One region of the Gordonia paraffinivorans genome, then DNA from elsewhere that is predicted to be linked to it. Evidence: predicted binding sites of a transcription regulator. Region 1 holds the regulator's gene; each other region holds the start of a gene.
The links. Region 1 encodes LexA, which represses DNA repair genes until DNA is damaged. Its sites were predicted from a motif close to CGAACANNTGTTCG; they were not measured.

Region 1 (4,558 bases):
CGTCGTATGGGAGCCCGAGGTCGTCGAGGGCGGCGAGCAGCGGGTCGCCGGGACGCGCGGGGAGTAGCGCACAGGTCGCCAGCCCCGCCGTCGCGACGGTGCGGGACACATTGACTCCCTTGCCGCCCGGCTGCGCCCGGACGACTCCCGCGCGCTGGACCTCGCCGCGACGCAGGGGCCCGCCGAGCTCGAGAGTGCGGTCGAGGCTCGGATTGGCGGTGACGGTCAGGATCACGCGATCACGACCTCGATGCCGCGTGCGGACAGCGCGGCCGAGAACTGCGGGTCGATCCCGGAATCTGTGACGAGGACGTCGATGTCGTCGACGGTCGCGAACCCGGAGAGCTCCTCGCGGCCCATCTTCGAGCTGTCGGCGAGCACGATGACCCGCTGTGCCGCGGCGACCATCGCGGACTTCACCGCCGCCTCGTCGGGGTCCGGAGTGGATAGTCCGTGCGCTTCGGTGAGGCCGTTGGTGCCGACGAACGCGGTGGTGATCCGCATCCGGGACAGTGCGGCCACGGTCTGCGCGCCCACGGTCGCCTGGGTCAGGCCGCGCACGCGGCCCCCGAGTGCGTGCAGGCCGTCGACGTGGCGGGCGGCGAGCAGGCCGGCGATGGGCAGGCTGTTGGTGATGAGGGTCAGTGTGCGATCGCGGGGCAGTGCCTCGGCCGCGCGATAGGTCGTGGTGCCGGCGTCGAACAGGACCGATCCGCCGTCGGGTGGGAGAAAGGACATCGCGGCACGACCGATCGCGGCCTTCTCCTCGGTCTGGGCGGTCTCCCGCTCGGCGACGCCGAGTTCTGCGACGACACGCATCACCTCGGGGCGGACGGCCCCGCCGTGCACGCGCTGCACGTGTCCCGCCTTCTCGAGAACCGCGAGGTCGCGACGAACGGTCTCGCTGGTCACATCGAACTTCGCGGCGAGCTCGGCCACCGATGCCCGGCCCGCGACGCGAACCTCGTCGGCGATGGCCTGTTGTCTCTCCTCGGCGTACACGCTGCTCCGATCTGATGTGGGGTCGTGTTGGTTTCGGTGTTGATGTGATTCTGTTTACGCTTGTTTGTGTTGACAAGTCAAGGCGTTTTTGTAAGCGTGGTCACATGACGCAGACACTGACAGGCACCCCGGTCGTCGGTGGCGTGGCCTACGGCCCCGCGCTCTGGCCGGGGGTGCGGCCCGATTACTCCGCCGAGGCGCTCGGTTCGACCAGCGAGGTGCCGGAGGATCGTCGAGCGGACGAGGTCGAACGGTTCGCCCGCGCCGCAGCTGTCGTGGCCGCACGCCTGCGTGACCGGGCGTCACAGAACACCGGCGCGGCCGCCGAGGTGCTCGCCGCGACGGCAGCGCTCGCAGAGGACCGCGGCTGGGTCGGTGCGGCGACGAAGCTCGTCGAGAAGGGGGTGAGCGCACCGGCGGCGGCCGCGGCCGCAACCGAACAGTTCGCCGCGGTGTTCAGCAGGATGGGCGGCCTGATGGCCGAACGCGTCACCGACCTCAACGACGTCCGCGACCGCGTCGTCGCCGAACTTCTCGGCCTGCCGGAGCCCGGCGTCCCGACGCCGGACGTCCCGTCGGTGCTGCTCGCCGATGATCTCGCGCCCGCCGACACCGCGGGTCTCGACCCCGCCACGACCATCGCGCTGGTGACCCGTCTCGGCGGCCCCACCAGTCACACCGCGATCATCGCGCGCCAGCTCGGGATCCCGTGTGTCGTCGCCGTGCCCGGACTCGGCGCGATCGACGTGGGCACACCGGTTCTCGTCGACGGGACCGCGGGAGAGGTCGTCGTCGCCCCCGACGCCGCGGAGGCGCAGGAGAGGGTCACGGCACATCGACGTCGCGCCGCGCGGATCGCGGGCTGGACCGGACCCGGCCGCACCGCCGACGGCGTCGAGGTCGCCGTCCTGGCCAACGTCGCAGACGGCGCGTCGGCCCGCGCCGCGACGGCGCATCCCGTCGAAGGGGTGGGCCTGTTCCGCACCGAACTAGCCTTTCTCGGACGCGCCGACGAGCCGTCGGTCGACGACCAGGCCGCCATCTACCGCGAGGTCTTCGACGCGTTCGCCGGCCGGAAGGTGGTCGTGCGCACCCTCGACGCAGGCTCGGACAAGCCGCTGCGGTTCGTCGACCACCCGGACGAGGCCAACCCGGCCCTCGGTGTGCGCGGTGATCGGATCGCGTTGGCGCACCCGGAGGTCCGTGAACGCCAGCTCGACGCGATAGCACAGGCGGCGCGGGAGACCGGGAGCCGGCCGTGGGTGATGGCGCCGATGATCGCCTCGCCGGCCGAGGCCGCGGCCTTCGCGGCGCGGGTACGCGCGCGCGACCTCGTCGCCGGGGTCATGGTCGAGGTGCCCGCCGCGGCGATCCTCGCGCCCGCGATCCTCGCCGAGGTCGACTTCGTGTCGATCGGCACCAATGACCTCACGCAGTACACGATGGCCGCCGACCGGATGTCGGCCGACCTCTCCGCCCTCACCGACCCGTGGCAACCCGCGGTACTGCACCTCGTCGCGGCGGTCGCGAAAGCCGGTCGCGCCCTGGGTAAACCGGTGGGCGTCTGCGGCGAGGCGGCGGCCGACCCGGCTCTGGCGTGCGTCCTGGTGGGTCTCGGCGTCACCTCGCTGTCGAGTGCCCCGGCCGCGTCCGCGGCCGTCGGCGCCGCACTCGGCGAGGTCACTCTCACCGCATGTGAGAACGCGGCGGCCGCTGCGCTGGCCACCACCGATCCGGCTGCGGCCCGCGCGGCGGCCGCCGCGGTGCTCGGAAGTGAACCCGAGGGTGTCAGATCCGCCGGATGACGGTGACGACCTTGCCCAGGATGACGGCGTCGTCACCGGGGATCGGGTCGAACAACTCGTTGTGCGGCATCAGCCACACATGACCCTTCTGGCGCTTGAACGTCTTGACCGTGGCCTCGCCGTCGATCATCGCGGCCACGATGTCGCCGTTGTCGGCCACGTTCTGCTGACGGACCACGACCCAGTCGCCGTCGCAGATCGCCGCGTCGATCATCGACTCGCCGACGACCTTGAGCAGGAACAGCGATCCCTCGCCGACGAGTTCGCGGGGGAGCGGGAAGACGTCCTCGACGGCCTCCTCGGCGAGGATCGGGCCGCCGGCGGCGATCCGGCCGAGGACCGGGACGAAGGTCGGCTCGGGGAGCGGCTCGCCGTTGGGGGAGGTCGGGGTCGGAGGCTCGTTCGGGGCTATGTTGACCGCGCGCGGACGGTTGGCGTCGCGCTTGAGGAGTCCCTTGCGCTCGAGCGTGCGCAACTGGTGGGCCACCGAGGAGGTGGAGGTGAGGCCGACCGCGTCGCCGATCTCCCGGATGCTCGGCGGGTAGCCGCGCTCGCGCACCGACTTGCGGATCACCTCGAGGACGCCACGCTGACGCGGCGTGAGGGAGGCCTCCGCAGCCGCGATGTCCTCGGGGCTGACGGGCTCGTCGGCGCCCCGCGGTGGAGTGCGCTTACCGCCGTCATCGCTCATGGTCGGGTTCCTCTCGATTCCGAACGTGCTGGTAGATGGCTTCGACTGGGGACGAGCCTAACCGAGGATCCCGCCGGCATCAAACATTTGTTCGACGTGTCGCGAGACATTGTCGGAGCCGCGTGGTAGAAATCGAACATCAGTTCATCGAACAGGTGATCGACTGTCGAACGGTTCGAACACCCGGTTCGACCGACCACACCGGAGGGCCCCATGCGCACCGCGACTCTCGCCGACCCGATCCGCGTCGACACCCTGCGCCCCGATGTCGTGCGCGCCGGTACCGGCCGCACCCGCCTCGTCCCCGGCGACGCCGATCCCGTCGTTCCCGGTCGTCGCGCCGTCCCGCGCCGGCGCCCGGCGGACAACCGGGCCGCCGACAACCGACCCGCACCGGAGTCGGTGATCTACGGTCCCCGGATCGCCGCGACGCGGTGTGCGTCGCCGGTGGGCACGCGAGGGCGCGGTCTCGTCCCGGCGCGCGTGGATGCCGACGATCGCGCGCTGCGCGTCGCGCCGTCGGCGGCGATCCGCCGTCGTCGCCGGACCGCGGTCGCGATCCTCGCCGGGGTCGGCCTGGCACTCGCGGTGTGGGTGCTGTCGGTCGTCGGCCAGAACTACGCGGCGTCGGTCGCGCCCTCGGCGGTCGGCACCGAGGTGGTCCACGTGCGCTCGGGTGACTCGCTCACCGGCATCGCCGCCCGGGTGGCGCCCGACCTGCCGCGTGAGGCGGTCGTCGAGGACATCATCCGACTGAACGACCTGCCGTCGAGCGGTCTTCGCGTCGGTCAGCCACTCCTGACGCCGAGGTACCGATAGGCCCGACGGTATCCTCGATGTCACAGGGACCGGCCGAGACACGGCCCGACGCGGCGAACGTCGGCGCGGAGAGGTCCCGCGACCCGCGTGAGGATACGATGCGCTGCCCCTTCTGCAAGAACGACGACACCAAGGTCATCGACTCGCGTGTCGCTGACGAGGGACAGGCCATCAGGCGTCGTCGTTCCTGTGTCGCATGCGGCCGCCGGTTCTCCACGGTGGAGAGCGCGGTTCTGGCCGT
Region 2 (4,558 bases), on a different contig from region 1:
GGACATGAGTGGTTGGACCTCGGCGAACATTCCCGACCAGACCGGACGCACCTTCGTGGTGACCGGCGCCAACAGCGGCCTCGGTGCCGAAGCGGCCACCGCGCTCGTCGGGGCCGGGGCAGAGGTCATCCTGGCCTGTCGGAACACCGTCAAGGCGGATGCCGTCGCCCAGCGGCTCGGACCCAAGGCGACGGTGGCGAAACTCGACCTCGCCGACCTCGCATCGGTGCGCAGCTTCGCCGAATCCGTTACCGGGGCAGACGTTCTCATCAACAATGCCGGCCTGATGGCGGTACCGCTGCAACGTACCGCCGACGGTTTCGAGATGCAGATCGGCACCAATCATCTCGGCCACTTCGCACTCACCGCACTGCTGCTGCCGAAGATCTCCGACCGGGTGGTGACCGTGTCGTCGGGGCTCCACCAGCTCGGCAATCTGCAACTCGACGACCTGAACTGGGAGAAGCGTCGCTACAACCGTTGGCGTGCCTACGGCGACTCGAAGCTCGCGAATCTCATGTTCGGGCTGGAGCTGGCGCATCGGTTGCGGGACGCCGGATCGTCGAAGCAGTCGTTCGTCGCGCATCCCGGCTATGCCGCGACGGAACTCCAGGGGCGCACCGAGACGGTCATGGACTTCCTCATGAAGCTGACCAACAAGACGCCGATGGTGCAGTCGGCCGCTGCAGGCGCCTGGCCGGAACTGTATGCCGCGACGATGCCCGGTCTCGAGTCCGGAACCTACTACGGACCAACGCAATTCTTCGGGCTGCACGGTGCACCGGGGCGGAACCGATACAAGAAGATCGCCGACGACGCGTCAGTGCGCGCACGGCTCTGGGAGGAGTCGGAGAAGCTGACGGGCGTGACATTCGACGTGGCATCGGCTGGCTGAGGCCACCAACGCAGAGTGCGGGCCGAGCGTCGGAAAGCGACACTCGGCCCGCACCTTTCGGATCGGCCGGGAAAGCCGGCTATCGCACCGAGAACGCGATGCTGTTCGACGCCCCGGAGATGGTGTCGGTGACGCGGATCGTGAAATCGCCGGCGCCCTTGAAGAAGTACGACTTCACCGCGGTGCAGTCGCGGGTCTTGAAGAGCGCTGCCTCCTTGGGCACCTTCGGGCCGGACAGGCGGACCTCCATGCGGCACTCGTCGCCGTCGACGATCGGGCCGGCCTCGATGATCGAGTTCCAGCGCACGCCCAGGCGTGAGTTCCGCGGGAAGGTGCCCGGCGAGAGCTCGCGGGCGTTCTTCGGGTTGTAGACCCAGACGTTGATCGAGCGGACGCCGTTCGGTGCGTCCTTGCGGCCGAGCTTGCCGTAATGGGTGACCTTGTCGCCCGACGACCCCAGCGCAGCGCTGCCGGAATCCAGGCTTCCGCTCGCGCTGCCGAACATGTCGCCGACGGGATCGGCGGTCGCCGGAGCGATCGGGATCAGGATGGCGGCTGCGGCCAACAGGCCGGCGACACCGGTGCGCTTCATCGAAGTGGGTTCCCCTCGTACGGTTTATAACGAAATGATTAAAGCAAAGTAGCGCGCCGTCGGCTGTGGGCTGTTTCACACCTTGCTGCGGTGGTGCAGGGGCGACCAGCGGGAGTGTCGGCGGAATGCGAACGTCTGCGAGGCGTCCCGGGCCGTACCGACTCCTGATCGGTTGTCACGCGGCGTCGCGGCGTCGCCGGATCACCATCGTGAGCTGGATGATCGCGGCCACGACCGCGGCGATCACCGGGATGTAGACCAGCACGTCGGAGCTGCCGCTCGCGATCTCCCGGACGGGAAAGATCATGAGCGGGAGAACCAGGCACCAGGTTCCGACGCCTGGGGTGCCGGCATCGGCGTGGTCGGTGGAGTGGTCTGCGTCGCTCATCGTTGCACGGGGTCGGCCTTGGCGGTTTCGGCGTATGGATCGACACCGATACTAGTGAAGGTGCGAACCCGGTCCTTCCGGGCCGTGATATCGAAAATGTGTTCGATATGGGTGTATTGTGACCGGCATGTCCATCGGCATCCAGGGCTCGTTGTTCGCCGAGGCCGACATCGAACCGACCCTCGGCGACCTCGCGGCGACGACGCGCCGGCCGCTTGCCGACGGCGCATGGGTGGACCTGTGTCCCGGCTGGATCGGTGGCCCGGACGAGCTGTTCGAGCGACTCCGGCGCGACGTGCCGTGGCGGGCGGAACGCAGGCAGATGTACGACCGGGTGGTCGACGTCCCTCGGCTGGTGTCGATCTATCAGGCCGACGACCCGTTCCCGGACCCGCTGATCACCGAGATGCGGTCTGCACTGTCACAGCACTATCGCGAGGAGCTGCCGGAGGGTTTCGCGACAGCGGGGATCAGCCTGTATCGCGACGGCAACGACTCGGTGGCCTGGCACGGCGACCGTATCGGCCGGTCGGCGACCCACGACACGATGGTTGCGATCATCTCCCTCGGCGCCCCGCGGCCGCTCTTGCTCCGGCCCCGTGGTGGCGGGAGGTCGTTGAGGTTCACGTTGTCGTCGGGCGACCTGCTCGTGATGGGCGGCAGTTGCCAGCGGACGTGGGAGCACGCCGTGCCGAAGGTGCGCGGAGCCGGGGCGCGGATCAGCATCCAGCTGCGGCCGCCGGGTGTGTGGTGACGGCCGGCGTCAGGATGTCGAAGTCGTGGACGCCATGACCCGCTGAGTTCTACGAAATCCGTTGGAGCACGGATGTGTTGGGGCGTGGGGGAGCATGCGCCGCTGGCGCATGCTCCCCCACGCGTCTAGCCGGCGTTCGAGATCGGCTCGATCGGCAACCGCAGCGCGGCCGGCGCGTGGGCCGGGACCGTCGGGCGGACCGGCGGAACCGGTGCGACCGGACGGTACGGCTCACCGAGAGCCGGACGCGGGTCGGCCTCACCTGCGTTCGGCCACATGGCGAGTGCACGCTCGGCCTGGGCCGTGATCGTCAGGGACGGGTTCACGCCGAGGTTCGCAGAGACCGCCGAACCGTCGACGACGTGCAGACCCGGATGGTTGAACACCCGGTGGTATGGGTCGATCACACCGTCCTCGGCCGAGTTCCCGATCGAGCAACCGCCCAGGAAGTGCGCGGTCATCGGGATGTTCAGCCAGTCGACGAACGAACCGCCCGGATCGCCGTCGATCTCGTCGGCGACGCGGCGAACGGCCTCGTGGCCCTCCGGAATCCAGGTCGGCGGCGGGTCGCCGGCGCCCTTCCGGCTGCGCAGCATCGGACCGAAACGACCACGGCCGGAGAACAACTCGAGCGAGTTGTCGGCGGTCTGCATCACCAGCGCGATGATGGTGCGCTCCGACCAGTTGCGCACCCAGAGGCTCCGCGCCGTCACGATCGGATGCCGGATCGCCTCGACGATCGCCATCAGCGGCCGCGGCAACGGGCCGTCGCCGTCGATGAGCATCGCCTGGAGCAGGCCGATCAGATTGGAGCCCTTGCCATATCGCACCGGCTCGATGTGGGTGTGGTCGTTGGGGTGGAACGACGAGGTGATCGCGACGCCCTCGGTGTAGTCGACCTTGCGGTTGCGGGCCGTCGCGGCAAGAACCGCCTCGGAGTTGGTGCGGACCACCTTGCCGAGACGCTTCGACAGGCCCGGCAGGTGGCCCTTCTGCTGCATGTCGAGCAGCAGCTTGTTGGTGCCGTAGGTGCCGGCGGCGAACACCACGTGATCGGCGGTGAACACCCGCCGTCCGCGGCGTGACCAGCGACGTCCCGTCCGGTGCGACTCCACGACATACCCGCCCTCCGACCGCGGGTAGACCGTGTCGACGGTGGTCATCGGGATGATCGTCGCCCCGGCCTGTTCGGCCAGGTACAGGTAGTTCTTCACCAGGGTGTTCTTGGCGCCGACGCGGCAGCCCGTCATGCAGGACCCGCAGTCGGTGCACCCGGTGCGTGCCGGGCCGACGCCGCCGAAGAACGGGTCCTCGACGGTCTTGCCGGGCTCGCCGAAGTACACGCCGACCGGCGTGTGCACGAAGGTGTCGCCGGCGCCCATGTCCTGCGCGATCTTGCGGATCACCTTGTCGGCCGGGGTCTCCCGCGGGTAGGTGGTGACGCCGAGCATGCGCGATGCCTGGTCGTAGTAGGGGTCGAGCTCCGAGGCCCAGTCGGTGATCCGGCCCCAGTGCGGGTCGTCGAAGAACGCGGGCAGCGGCCGGTAGAGCGTGTTCGCGTAGTTCAGCGACCCGCCGCCGACGCCGGCGCCCGCCATGACGAGCACGTCGCGGAGGGGATGCATGCGCTGCACGCCGAACAGCCCGAGGGCCGGCGCCCACACGTAATCGCGCAGGCGCCAGCTGGTCTTGGGCAGATCCTCGTCGGCGAACCGCCGTCCCGATTCGAGAACCGCGACGCGGTAACCCTTTTCGGTCAGGCGGAGTGCGGCGACCGAGCCGCCGAAGCCGGAGCCGATGACTATGGCGTCGTAATGATCGGCGTCATGACGATCGGTTCTGGTCACTTGGTGAGAGTCCTTTCGACGGAGTCGGATTCGGTCTCGACAGCATCGGCGCTGTCGGTGGCGGCCTCGACGGCCGGCGCGG
Region 3 (4,558 bases), 420 kb from region 1:
CCTGTGAGCGGCCGGTGACCTTGCCGCGCAACCAGTTGATCGCCCTGTGGACCTCGGAGATGATGCCCTCGGGGTTGGCGATGATGGTGATCACCAAGAGGACCCCGGTGATGACGTGGTAGTACTCGCCGAGGTCTACCCCGCGATCGAGGAACACGAAGAGGATTCCGCCGGCACCCATGATGCCGGCGAGGACACCACCGGACACACACGTGATCCCGGCGAGATAGGACACCGCGAACATGCCGATGCCGGCGATCGCGACGTATGACGTCGGTACGACGACGGTCTGCTGGTAGGCCATCAACGAACCGCCGATCCCCGCGATGAACGCGGCGATGGCGAAGGGCACCAGCTTGGTCCGCGACACGTTGATGCCGGCTGCGGCCGCGGACCGCTCGTTGGCGCGGACAGCCAGCATCGAGGCGCCCAGGCGGCTGAACCATCTGTGCGTCTGCGGGTTGTGGCCTCACCGTCGGTGCCCGGTTCCGTGTCATGGCGTGTGTCTCGATCGCGAGCACATCCCCGGCTGGGTCGGCGATACCGCCGACGGCGCCTCAGTTCGGGTAGGCGTGGTCGAGTAGCGCTGCGTAGAGCGCGAGTTCGGCCGGTGTGGCGTTGTGCAGGTCGGTGTAGTGGAACCGTGGTGGGTGTGGCGGATCGTCGGGCGGCCCGGGTTCGGGTTGTCCGTGTTGGTCGGGTGCCCTGCGCTGGTCGGGCTTGTCAGGTGTGGGGTGGATGTTGTTGCGGGTCTCGGTGAGGATGTGTCGGAATCGGTGGCCGATGTCGGGTTTTCGGTTGATCCGTGGGCGTCGGGGTGGTGTGCCGGGTGCGGTGTTGAGTTGCCAGGTGCAGCGCCCGGCGTCGGGTCCGCTGCCGATCATGCGGGTGGTGTAGTCGCCGGGGCGGTTGCCGATCATGTGGTGATGGCGGGTGCAGGCTGGGGCGAGGTTGTCGATGTCGGTGCCACCACCGTCACCCCAGTCGGTATGGGCGTGGTGCATCTCCACACGCGTTGCGGGCACATCGCAACCGGGCGCGGAGCAGGTGTCGCCGCCGGGACGGGCGAAGGACGCCAGGCGTTGTTCCATCGACGCCAGACGCTTGCCGCGTCCGAGATACAGCGGTGCGGCGGTGGCATCGACGAAAATCGCCAGCCACGGCTCCACCCGGCCGGCCATGGAGATCAGGCCCTCGATGTCGATGAGGGTGCCATCAGCGGTGGCCGCCAGCCCGGCCGCACGCTGCAGATCTGCCAGGTCGGCTTTGACGATCAACTGGATGGGCAACCCCCGATGAGTTTTGCCGAGCAACCCGTCGTCGAACACCGCTTGCAGCAGTGCATTGAGGGCGTCGTGCTGTATCTGTGCCGGGGTACGCAGATCCCGTTGCGCAGCGGCTTCCAGCCGCTCGGGGTCGGCGTCCTGGATCGCCCCGGTCGGTGAGTCGGGGTCGTTGGGGTTGTTCATCCCGGGGCGCGCCCACACATCCAAGAACGTCGCCAGGCGTGCGCGCAGTTCTGGGGTGAGGGTGGCGGTGAGTTTCGATGTGCCATCAGCGCGTTGCCGGTTGATCCAGAGCTTGCGGCGTCGTCTGCGGTCCTCGAGGTCGGTCAAGACCCCGTCGGGGTCGAGGTGTGCCAGCAGGCGGGCGCCGGCACGCTCGATCTCCGGTGGTGTCATCCAGGTCGCGTACTCGGCCATCGTCCGTTCGGCAGCAGCCGTCACGTCATGGGCTATTGCGGTGGGGATCTGATCGAGCACGTCCATCACCGCGTGGACGTGATCGGGGCCGACGCGTCCGTCGGCGAATGCTGCAGCCAGTGTCGGGTTTTCGGGTTCGAGGGGTTGGCCGGTGAGGTCGATGAACGTCGCGATGGCCTGCACGCGGGTCCGACGCCGGCCCGGCCGGGTCATCCGCAGCACATCGTGCATGTAGGCCAGGATGTTGCGCCGGCCGGTCTTACGCGGCAGATCGCGGGCGGCGACCTCCACCACCTGCTGATCACCGGCGAACGCCAAACGGTTTCTCGCGCGCTCGGTTTCGGCGGCCACATACTCCACCTGCGCATCGGTCAACGTCGAAAGCTCAGCCCGCTGCAGCGCGGCGCAGAGCCGGTGGATCTCGTCGACGATCGCCACAGCATCGCAAGGAGCGTCGACCGATGTTGTCTCGGTCATGACGACCACCCCACAGTCCGCCGATCGAATATATGTTCGATACTACCTCGTGCTGTCGGACACTCGGGGAGCTTCTCCACAGGCTGATGAAGCGAATGTGCGTATCCGGCAGTGTGATTCGCGTCCAGCGTGAATCAGAGGCGCTCTCGGGCTCTCGTTGTTCCCCGCCGGACTCCCCGTTGCGGCGCGGGTCGATGGAACGGCGCCGCCGAACGAATCCTCGGGCGGAGGGGACTCGAACGCGACTCAGAAGTCGAAGCCGCCGAAGTCCGTGCCTCCCCCATCGCCGCCGAAGCCGCCGCCGTCGAAACCTGCGTCACCGCCGAAGTCGCCGTCGCCGCCGGCATCGCCGCCACCGAATTCGTCTCCCCCGCCGCCGAAACCGCCCTCGGAGCCGTCGCCGACGCCGTTCTCGAAGGCCTGCGCGTCGTACGGCACTCCGGCCATGCCGGAGAACAGCGACGAGAACAGCAGCATCGAGCCCATGCCCCAGGCTCCGGCGACGAGTGCCGGTCGCCACCACGGTTCGGAGTACCAGCCGGCAGGAACCGGGCGCCCCGCGACCCGACCGCCCGGGAAGTAGTTCGGGGTCTTGTCGGACGGCTCGGGCGACGCCTCGACCTGTCGTCCCTCGAACTCGACCTTCCGATGCTCGGTGACGGCACCGGCGCTGCGCTGGCCCTCGAGTTCCGGGATCGGTGGGCCGGGATCCAGATTCATCGCGGTCCGTGCGGCCCGGACGTAGTACAGGCCCTCGAGTGCTGTCTGCTTGGCGAGACGTGCCTGCGCGGGCGAGTTGGCCTGCTCGATCTGCGATGACGCGGCGGTGAATCGCTCGGACGCGTCGGCCAGTGCCTGCTTCGATGCAGGGTTGTCGCCGACCAGCATGTACACCTGCCCGCCGAGACGCTCGATCGCCTGCCGTGCATCGGCCTTGGCGTCGTCGAGAGTTCGTGCGGTATTGGCCGTCGACCGCTGCTGCACGACGAACACCACGCCGACGACGATGACGACAACCGCCAGCAAGATCAGTGCATCCATGGCTTTGCTCCTTCGGTTCCCGACGCTCCGGCCGGCGAAAGCCTCCGCCCCGTCACGAATCGGACACCTCCGAGCGTACCGACGACACTCCTGCGGGTTTCGCGCTCGAATGTCACCGCGGTGTACGGGTCGATCGGCTCGACAGTGTGTGAGTCTGGGAGCAGACCACCGGAGGACGCGACGCCAACCTCGTGGAGGTCAAATGACGCAGCCCGTCCGACGCCTGTGCCTCGCTCTCGTGACCATCGCGGCGATCGCATCGGTCGCGATCGTCGCGGCCACCGCTGTCGCGGCACCGACGCGAAATCCGGTGATACTCATCCACGGCTGGACCGCGGGCGGGCTGTTGCCGCCGCAGAAGGCCACCTTCGAGCCGATGAGGCGTGCGCTCGCGGCCGACGGCCGTCCCGTCCACGTCGTCGATCTGCCCGGTGACGTCAACGTGGAGAATGCCGCTGCGATCGCCCGCGTCGTCGCACAGGCGCGCTCCGGGCAGCCGGGGCACAAGGTCGACCTGGTCGGTCACAGCATGGGCGGTCTTGCGGCCCGTCACTATCTGAAATTCCTCGGTGGCACAGCCCATGTCGAACACTATGTGTCGATGGGCACCGGCCAGTACGGCTGGCGCCCGGCATGCCTTCTCCCGCCGGGAACGGGTGACGACATGTGCCCGACGAGTCCGTTCCTGCGTGCGCTGAACCGAGGTGACGACACGCCGGGAAGCGTCGCCTACACCACGCTGAGGACGATCGACGACCCGCCTGCAGCCGGCGGACAACGCAACCGCCACCTCGACGGCGGGGTCTGTGTGCGTGACGGGATCGACGGAGGGCCGCATATGGACGAACCGCGCAATCCCAGGATCATCGCGATGGTGCGGCAGGCACTGAACGACGGATGTCCAGGAGAGATCGTCGACCTACCGGTGACCTGAGGGCCGCCCGGATCCCGGGGCAGCCCACCCGTCGAGGGCTTCAGTTCTCGCCCGTCCCTGCGTCGAGATGAGCCAGCGCGGCCTTCGCGCGTTCGAGTTCGCGGGTCAACTCGTCGATCTTCTGCTGGGCGGCGACTCGGGCGCTCTCGATCACGTCGTCGACGGCCGCGATCGCCGTCTCGTCACCGAGTTCCCGCATGGCACGGGCTACTCGATCAGCGGTCACCTCGGTGGCCTTGCCCTTCTTGCTGCCGTGCGACACCGTCACCGTCCATGTGCTCTCGCCTGCCGAGGTAACGGTCACGCTGACCGGCGCCTGAGTCGATTTGCCGCGCCTGGTCGACTTCGCCGGTGCGGGTTTGGGTTTCGTGCTCGTGGTGGCCGCGGCCGGAGAACGGTCCGG
Region 4 (4,558 bases), 290 kb from region 1:
TCGGGCTTGTACCGGAACTCTCGGACGGTGCCGTCCCGGCGGACGGTGACCGTGGCGTGTTGCGACGCCTCGTCGAGCGAACACGTGGTGGTGACGACGGTGCACTCCGCGCCGTGGCCTCGGTGGGTGTCGAGGGCGTCGCGGAAGTCGAAGTCGTAGACATGGTCTGCGCTCATCACGATGACCTCGGCCGGAGACCGCTCGGCGATGCGGTCGCGGATGCGGTAGAGAAGGTCGGCGTTGCCGGTGGCGAAACCGTCCTCGGTCTCGGCTGCATCGGTCTGCTCGGGCATGACGATCCGGAGGCCGCCGCGAGTCCGGTCCAGGTCCCAGGGCCGCCCGCCCGCGACGAGTCGGGTGAGGCTCTCCGCCTGGTACTGCACGCACAGCCAGACGTCGTCGATGTGGGAGTGGTGCAGGTTCGACAGCGGGAAGTCGATCAATTGGTAGTTCCCCGCGAACGGCAACGCCGGTTTGGCACGCCGATCGGTCAGGACCTCCATACGGGAACCACGCCCGCCGGCCTGCACGATCGCGAGTACGTCTGAGTGCCTCATCAACCAAGTGTGCCCGAGGCCGGAGGCCGCGTCCGGTAGGTTCGCTGTGCAAACCGGGAGGACATGGTGGAACGAGTCGAGTGTCTGGTGGTGGGCGGCGGGATCGTCGGGCTGGCGGTCGCGCGGGCACTGGCCGAGACCGGCCGCGAAACGGTGGTGCTGGAGGCCGCGGATACCGTTGGCGCGCAGACGACTTCGCGGAGTTCAGAGGTCATCCACGCCGGGATCTACTATCCCGAGGGCAGCCTGAAGGCGCGGTTGTGTGTACGAGGCCGCGAGATGCTGACGCGGTATTGCGACGAGCGCGGGGTTGCCCGGCGCCGGCCGGGAAAGCTGATCGTGGCGACCGACGAGGCCCAACTCGGACGACTCGAGATACTGCTGCGGCACGGGCTGGCGAACGGGGTCGACGACCTGCGTCGGGTCGGCGCCACCGAACTGCACGAGCTGGAGCCCGAAGTGCGTGGGGTGGGTGCGCTGCTGTCGCCGTCGACCGGGATCGTCGACGTCGCCGGTGTGGTCCGTGCCTTGCGACGCGACGTCGAGGACCGTGGAGGCGCTGTGGCGTTGCGCAGCAAGGTGGTCGGCGGACGGATCGACGGCAGCGGAGCGACGGTGGAGCTGGCCGATGGGAGTTCGGCGTCGGCGAAGGTCGTCGTGAACTGTGCCGGGCTCGGCGCGTGGGATGTCGCGCGGTCGCTCGACGGTTACGACGGCCCTGTCCCCCGGCGTCATCTGGCCAAGGGAAACTACTTCGGATTGTCCGGTGCGCGTGCGCCTTTCGCTCATCTCGTCTATCCCGTCCCGGTCGACGGCGGCCTCGGTGTGCATTTCACGATGGACCTCGACGGCGCCGCCCGGTTCGGTCCGGACGTGGAGTGGCTGGACGCTGACGAACCGGACTACTCGGTCGACGAGACCCGGCGGGATTCGTTCGAGGAGTCGATCCGGCGGTACTGGCCGGGTCTCCCCGACGGCGCGCTGACCCCTGCCTACGCCGGCGTCCGACCGAAGGTCGGGGGTCCGGGTGAGGCCACCGCGGACTTCGCCATCCTCGGCCCGGACGAGCACGGGGTTCCCGGACTCGTGCACCTGTTCGGGATCGAGTCCCCGGGGATCACCTCCTCGTTGGCCATCGGAGAGTACGTGGTCGGGGTGTTGGGTGGCTGAGGCGTGGGCGGCGCGTGGTGCCCTGAGGCCTTGACGGCCGGGCGGCTTCCCGGGATCGCGAACCGGCTTTCGATGGTCCGGCGATGATCGATTCCGCGGTGCCAGAAGACTTCTCGCACGCTCCGGCCGGGTGTCGCCGGTGGGGTTCCCGCTCGGGCTCGCAGTCCGGGAGGGTTGCCGGAGTTTCTTGTCAGACCCCTCATGTACAACGGATGTAAACGAATTGTTGATGACTGTGCAGCCGACGACGCCGCTCCCTTGAACGCCGCACCCCACGTCCCGTCAGCGTGAAAGCAGCAGTCATGTCCACCATTCCTCTCGAGGAGATCCTCGACCTCCTCATCCAGAAGCGGCCACCGGCCGACGACCCCACCGGTCAAGCCACCCACACCGCCCTCACCACCTGGCTCAAGATCCGCAACATCGCAGACCACCAGATCACCACCCACACAGCCACACTCACCCCCACCGCCGACAGGGCCGGCACCACACCCACCAGAATGCTCATCACCCTCGGCTGCCCACCCGCGGCCGCCACACGATTCGCACACAACGCCACCCACCTCGACACCCTCTGCTCCACCACCGGCCACGCCGCCGACGCCCGACTCCCCGCGGAAACCGTCGACGCCATCACCCGCGGCATCACCACCATCGCGCGACGCTGCCCCACCCCGCTCTCCGACACCACCCGCCGCGAGTACGAAACCGACCTACTCACCCAAGCGCTGTCCGGCGCCACCCCGGCCGAGATCCGCACCCGCGCACACACCATCGCCACCACCCTCACCGACACCGCAGGCGCCATCCCCGCCTGCGACGACAAGAACCTCGACACCCTGTCACACGCGATCACCGATGACCGACGCATCGACTTGCGCGCCAACATCACCCAGGTCGTCGGCGAAAAGCTGATCGCCATGATCGACGAACGCGCCATCCCCCGACCCGAACCCGACGGCTCACCCGACCGACGCACAGCCGACCAACGCCGCGTCGACGCACTGGAATTGCTGCTAGATCACGCAGCACTCGGCGCAGCCACCGACACCATCGGCGCACCCCGCACCCAGATCTCCCTGCTCATCCCCGCCGACGGGGGCGACCCCGCCACCATGCCCTGGACCGGAGCAATCACCCACGCCACCGCCCGACGCCTTTCCTGCGACGGCACCATCACCGAAATCATCATCGACGGCGATACCGTGCCCCTACAGATGGGACGCGAACGCCGACTGTTCCCACCCCACATCCGCAAAGCGGTCACTATCCGCGACCACACCTGCATCGCATGCGGCGCACCACCCTCGCATTGCCAAGTGAACCGTCCTGGGTCTGGTGGAGACCGTGATCTCACCAGGAGAATGCCGGTATGGCTGCACCAAGGAAGTTCGATCCAGAGACCCGCGAGCGGGCTGTGAGGATGTATCACGACCACCTCGCCGAGCACAGCGGCGCGAAACTCGCCGCCCGCGAGCATGTAGGCGCGCTGCTCGACATCAACCAGGCAACGTTGCGCAACTGGATCGAGAAGGATAAGCCGATTGTCACCACACGGGGAACGACGACGGTGAGCGAACAGGACGCCGAACTGGCTGCGCTTCGCAAGGAGAACGCCGAATTACGCAGGGCAAACGAGATTTTGAAGACCGCGTCGGCGTTTTTCGCAGCGGCGGAGGTCGACCGCCGACTGCGGTGATCGTCGACTACATCGACGCTCACAAGGGCCGGTTTGGGGTCGCCCCGATCTGCCGAGTGCTGACCGAGCACGGCGTGCAGATCGCCCCATCCACCTACTACGCCCGCAAACACGCGGGTCCGGTCTCGGCAACACAAATGGCCGAGGCGTACGACGCTCATACCGTCTACCAGGCGTTTCAGCGTAATCGCGGCGTGTACGGCGTTCGTAAACTGTGGCACACGATGCGCCGTGAGGGCCGGGTGATGGGCCGCGATCAGGTAGGCCGGCTGATGGAGATCTGCGGCATCACCGGAGTCGTGCGCGGCAAGCACCGCACAAGCACAACCCAGCGTGATGATCGCGCGCCGCGCCATCCTGATTTAGTGGATCGGCAGTGGTCGCTGCCGTCGCGTCCGGACCAGTGGTGGGTGGCGGATTTCACCTACTGCTGGACGCTGTCGGGATTCGTCTACACAGCGTTTCTGGTCGATGTGTACTCGCGACGGATCCTGGGTTGGCGGGTGATGACGAGCAAGACGACACCGCTGGTGACCAGCGCTCTCGAGCAGGCCCTGTTCACCCGAAGAAGGACCGACTTCTCCTTTACTGCAACAGGTTTGATTCATCACAGCGATGCGGGAAGTCAATACACCTCGTTCGCCTTCACCGAGGCGCTACGCGACTCCGGCCTGGCCGGCTCGATCGGCTCAGTTGGCGATGCCCTGGACAATGCGTTGATGGAATCGACGATCGGGTTGTACAAGAGCGAACTCATCGACCGCCAGCGCTCCTGGACCGGACGAGCCGAGGTCGAACGCGAAACCGCCGCATGGGTGCATTGGTACAACACCGAACGGTTGCACTCGGCAATCGGCTACTGCCCGCCGGTCGAGTACGAGACGCGCTACCGTGAGACCGTCGCCTCCGAAGCGGAGGTGGCCTAAACCAGGTCTCCATCCGACCCAGGACGGTTCAAAGTCCACCACATCGAACACTGGACCGAACACGACGGCGAAACCAACCTCGACAACGGCTGCCTACTCTGCCAACGGTGCCACACCCGAGTCCACCACCACGGCTGGAACATCACCCTCGGCCACGACCGCCACCCGTGGCTCATCCCACCCACCGACATCGACCCACACCAACG

Region 2: E1P53_RS17180 (alpha-ketoglutarate-dependent dioxygenase AlkB) is a predicted target of LexA. The motif match lies at 1,967-1,980, and genes of this name have one in related genera.
Region 3: E1P53_RS03070 (HNH endonuclease signature motif containing protein) is a predicted target of LexA. The motif match lies at 2,206-2,219, and genes of this name have one in related genera.
Region 4: E1P53_RS03600 (DUF222 domain-containing protein) is a predicted target of LexA. The motif match lies at 1,786-1,799, and genes of this name have one in related genera.

Annotation. Positions count from the first base shown of each region.
Region 1 is NZ_CAACYD010000005.1:607,216-611,773, reverse strand. Features, by position in the region: gene pfkB (1-phosphofructokinase) at 1-235, opposite strand, end outside; gene E1P53_RS04920 (DeoR/GlpR family DNA-binding transcription regulator) at 232-1,002, opposite strand; gene E1P53_RS04915 (putative PEP-binding protein) at 1,107-2,807, shown strand; gene lexA (transcriptional repressor LexA) at 2,791-3,498, opposite strand; gene E1P53_RS04905 (LysM peptidoglycan-binding domain-containing protein) at 3,712-4,317, shown strand; gene nrdR (transcriptional regulator NrdR) at 4,416-4,558, shown strand, end outside.
Region 2 is NZ_CAACYD010000007.1:906,026-910,583, forward strand. Features, by position in the region: gene E1P53_RS17165 (oxidoreductase) at 5-895, shown strand; gene E1P53_RS17170 (hypothetical protein) at 975-1,487, opposite strand; gene E1P53_RS17175 (hypothetical protein) at 1,663-1,875, opposite strand; gene E1P53_RS17180 (alpha-ketoglutarate-dependent dioxygenase AlkB) at 2,003-2,629, shown strand; gene E1P53_RS17185 (GMC oxidoreductase) at 2,755-4,476, opposite strand; gene E1P53_RS17190 (flavin-containing monooxygenase) at 4,473-4,558, opposite strand, start outside.
Region 3 is NZ_CAACYD010000005.1:182,352-186,909, forward strand. Features, by position in the region: gene E1P53_RS21180 (ATP-binding cassette domain-containing protein) at 1-421, opposite strand, end outside; gene E1P53_RS03070 (HNH endonuclease signature motif containing protein) at 558-2,180, opposite strand; gene E1P53_RS03075 (DUF1542 domain-containing protein) at 2,427-3,221, opposite strand; gene E1P53_RS03080 (lipase family alpha/beta hydrolase) at 3,424-4,155, shown strand; gene E1P53_RS03085 (DUF6319 family protein) at 4,196-4,558, opposite strand, start outside.
Region 4 is NZ_CAACYD010000005.1:319,047-323,604, forward strand. Features, by position in the region: gene E1P53_RS03590 (glucose-1-phosphate adenylyltransferase family protein) at 1-557, opposite strand, end outside; gene E1P53_RS03595 (NAD(P)/FAD-dependent oxidoreductase) at 624-1,727, shown strand; gene E1P53_RS03600 (DUF222 domain-containing protein) at 2,030-3,148, shown strand; one part of gene E1P53_RS03605 (IS3 family transposase) at 3,100-3,394, shown strand; AL1L pseudoknot at 3,384-3,515, shown strand; one part of gene E1P53_RS03605 (IS3 family transposase) at 3,394-4,352, shown strand; partial or broken gene E1P53_RS03610 (HNH endonuclease) at 4,371-4,558, shown strand, end outside.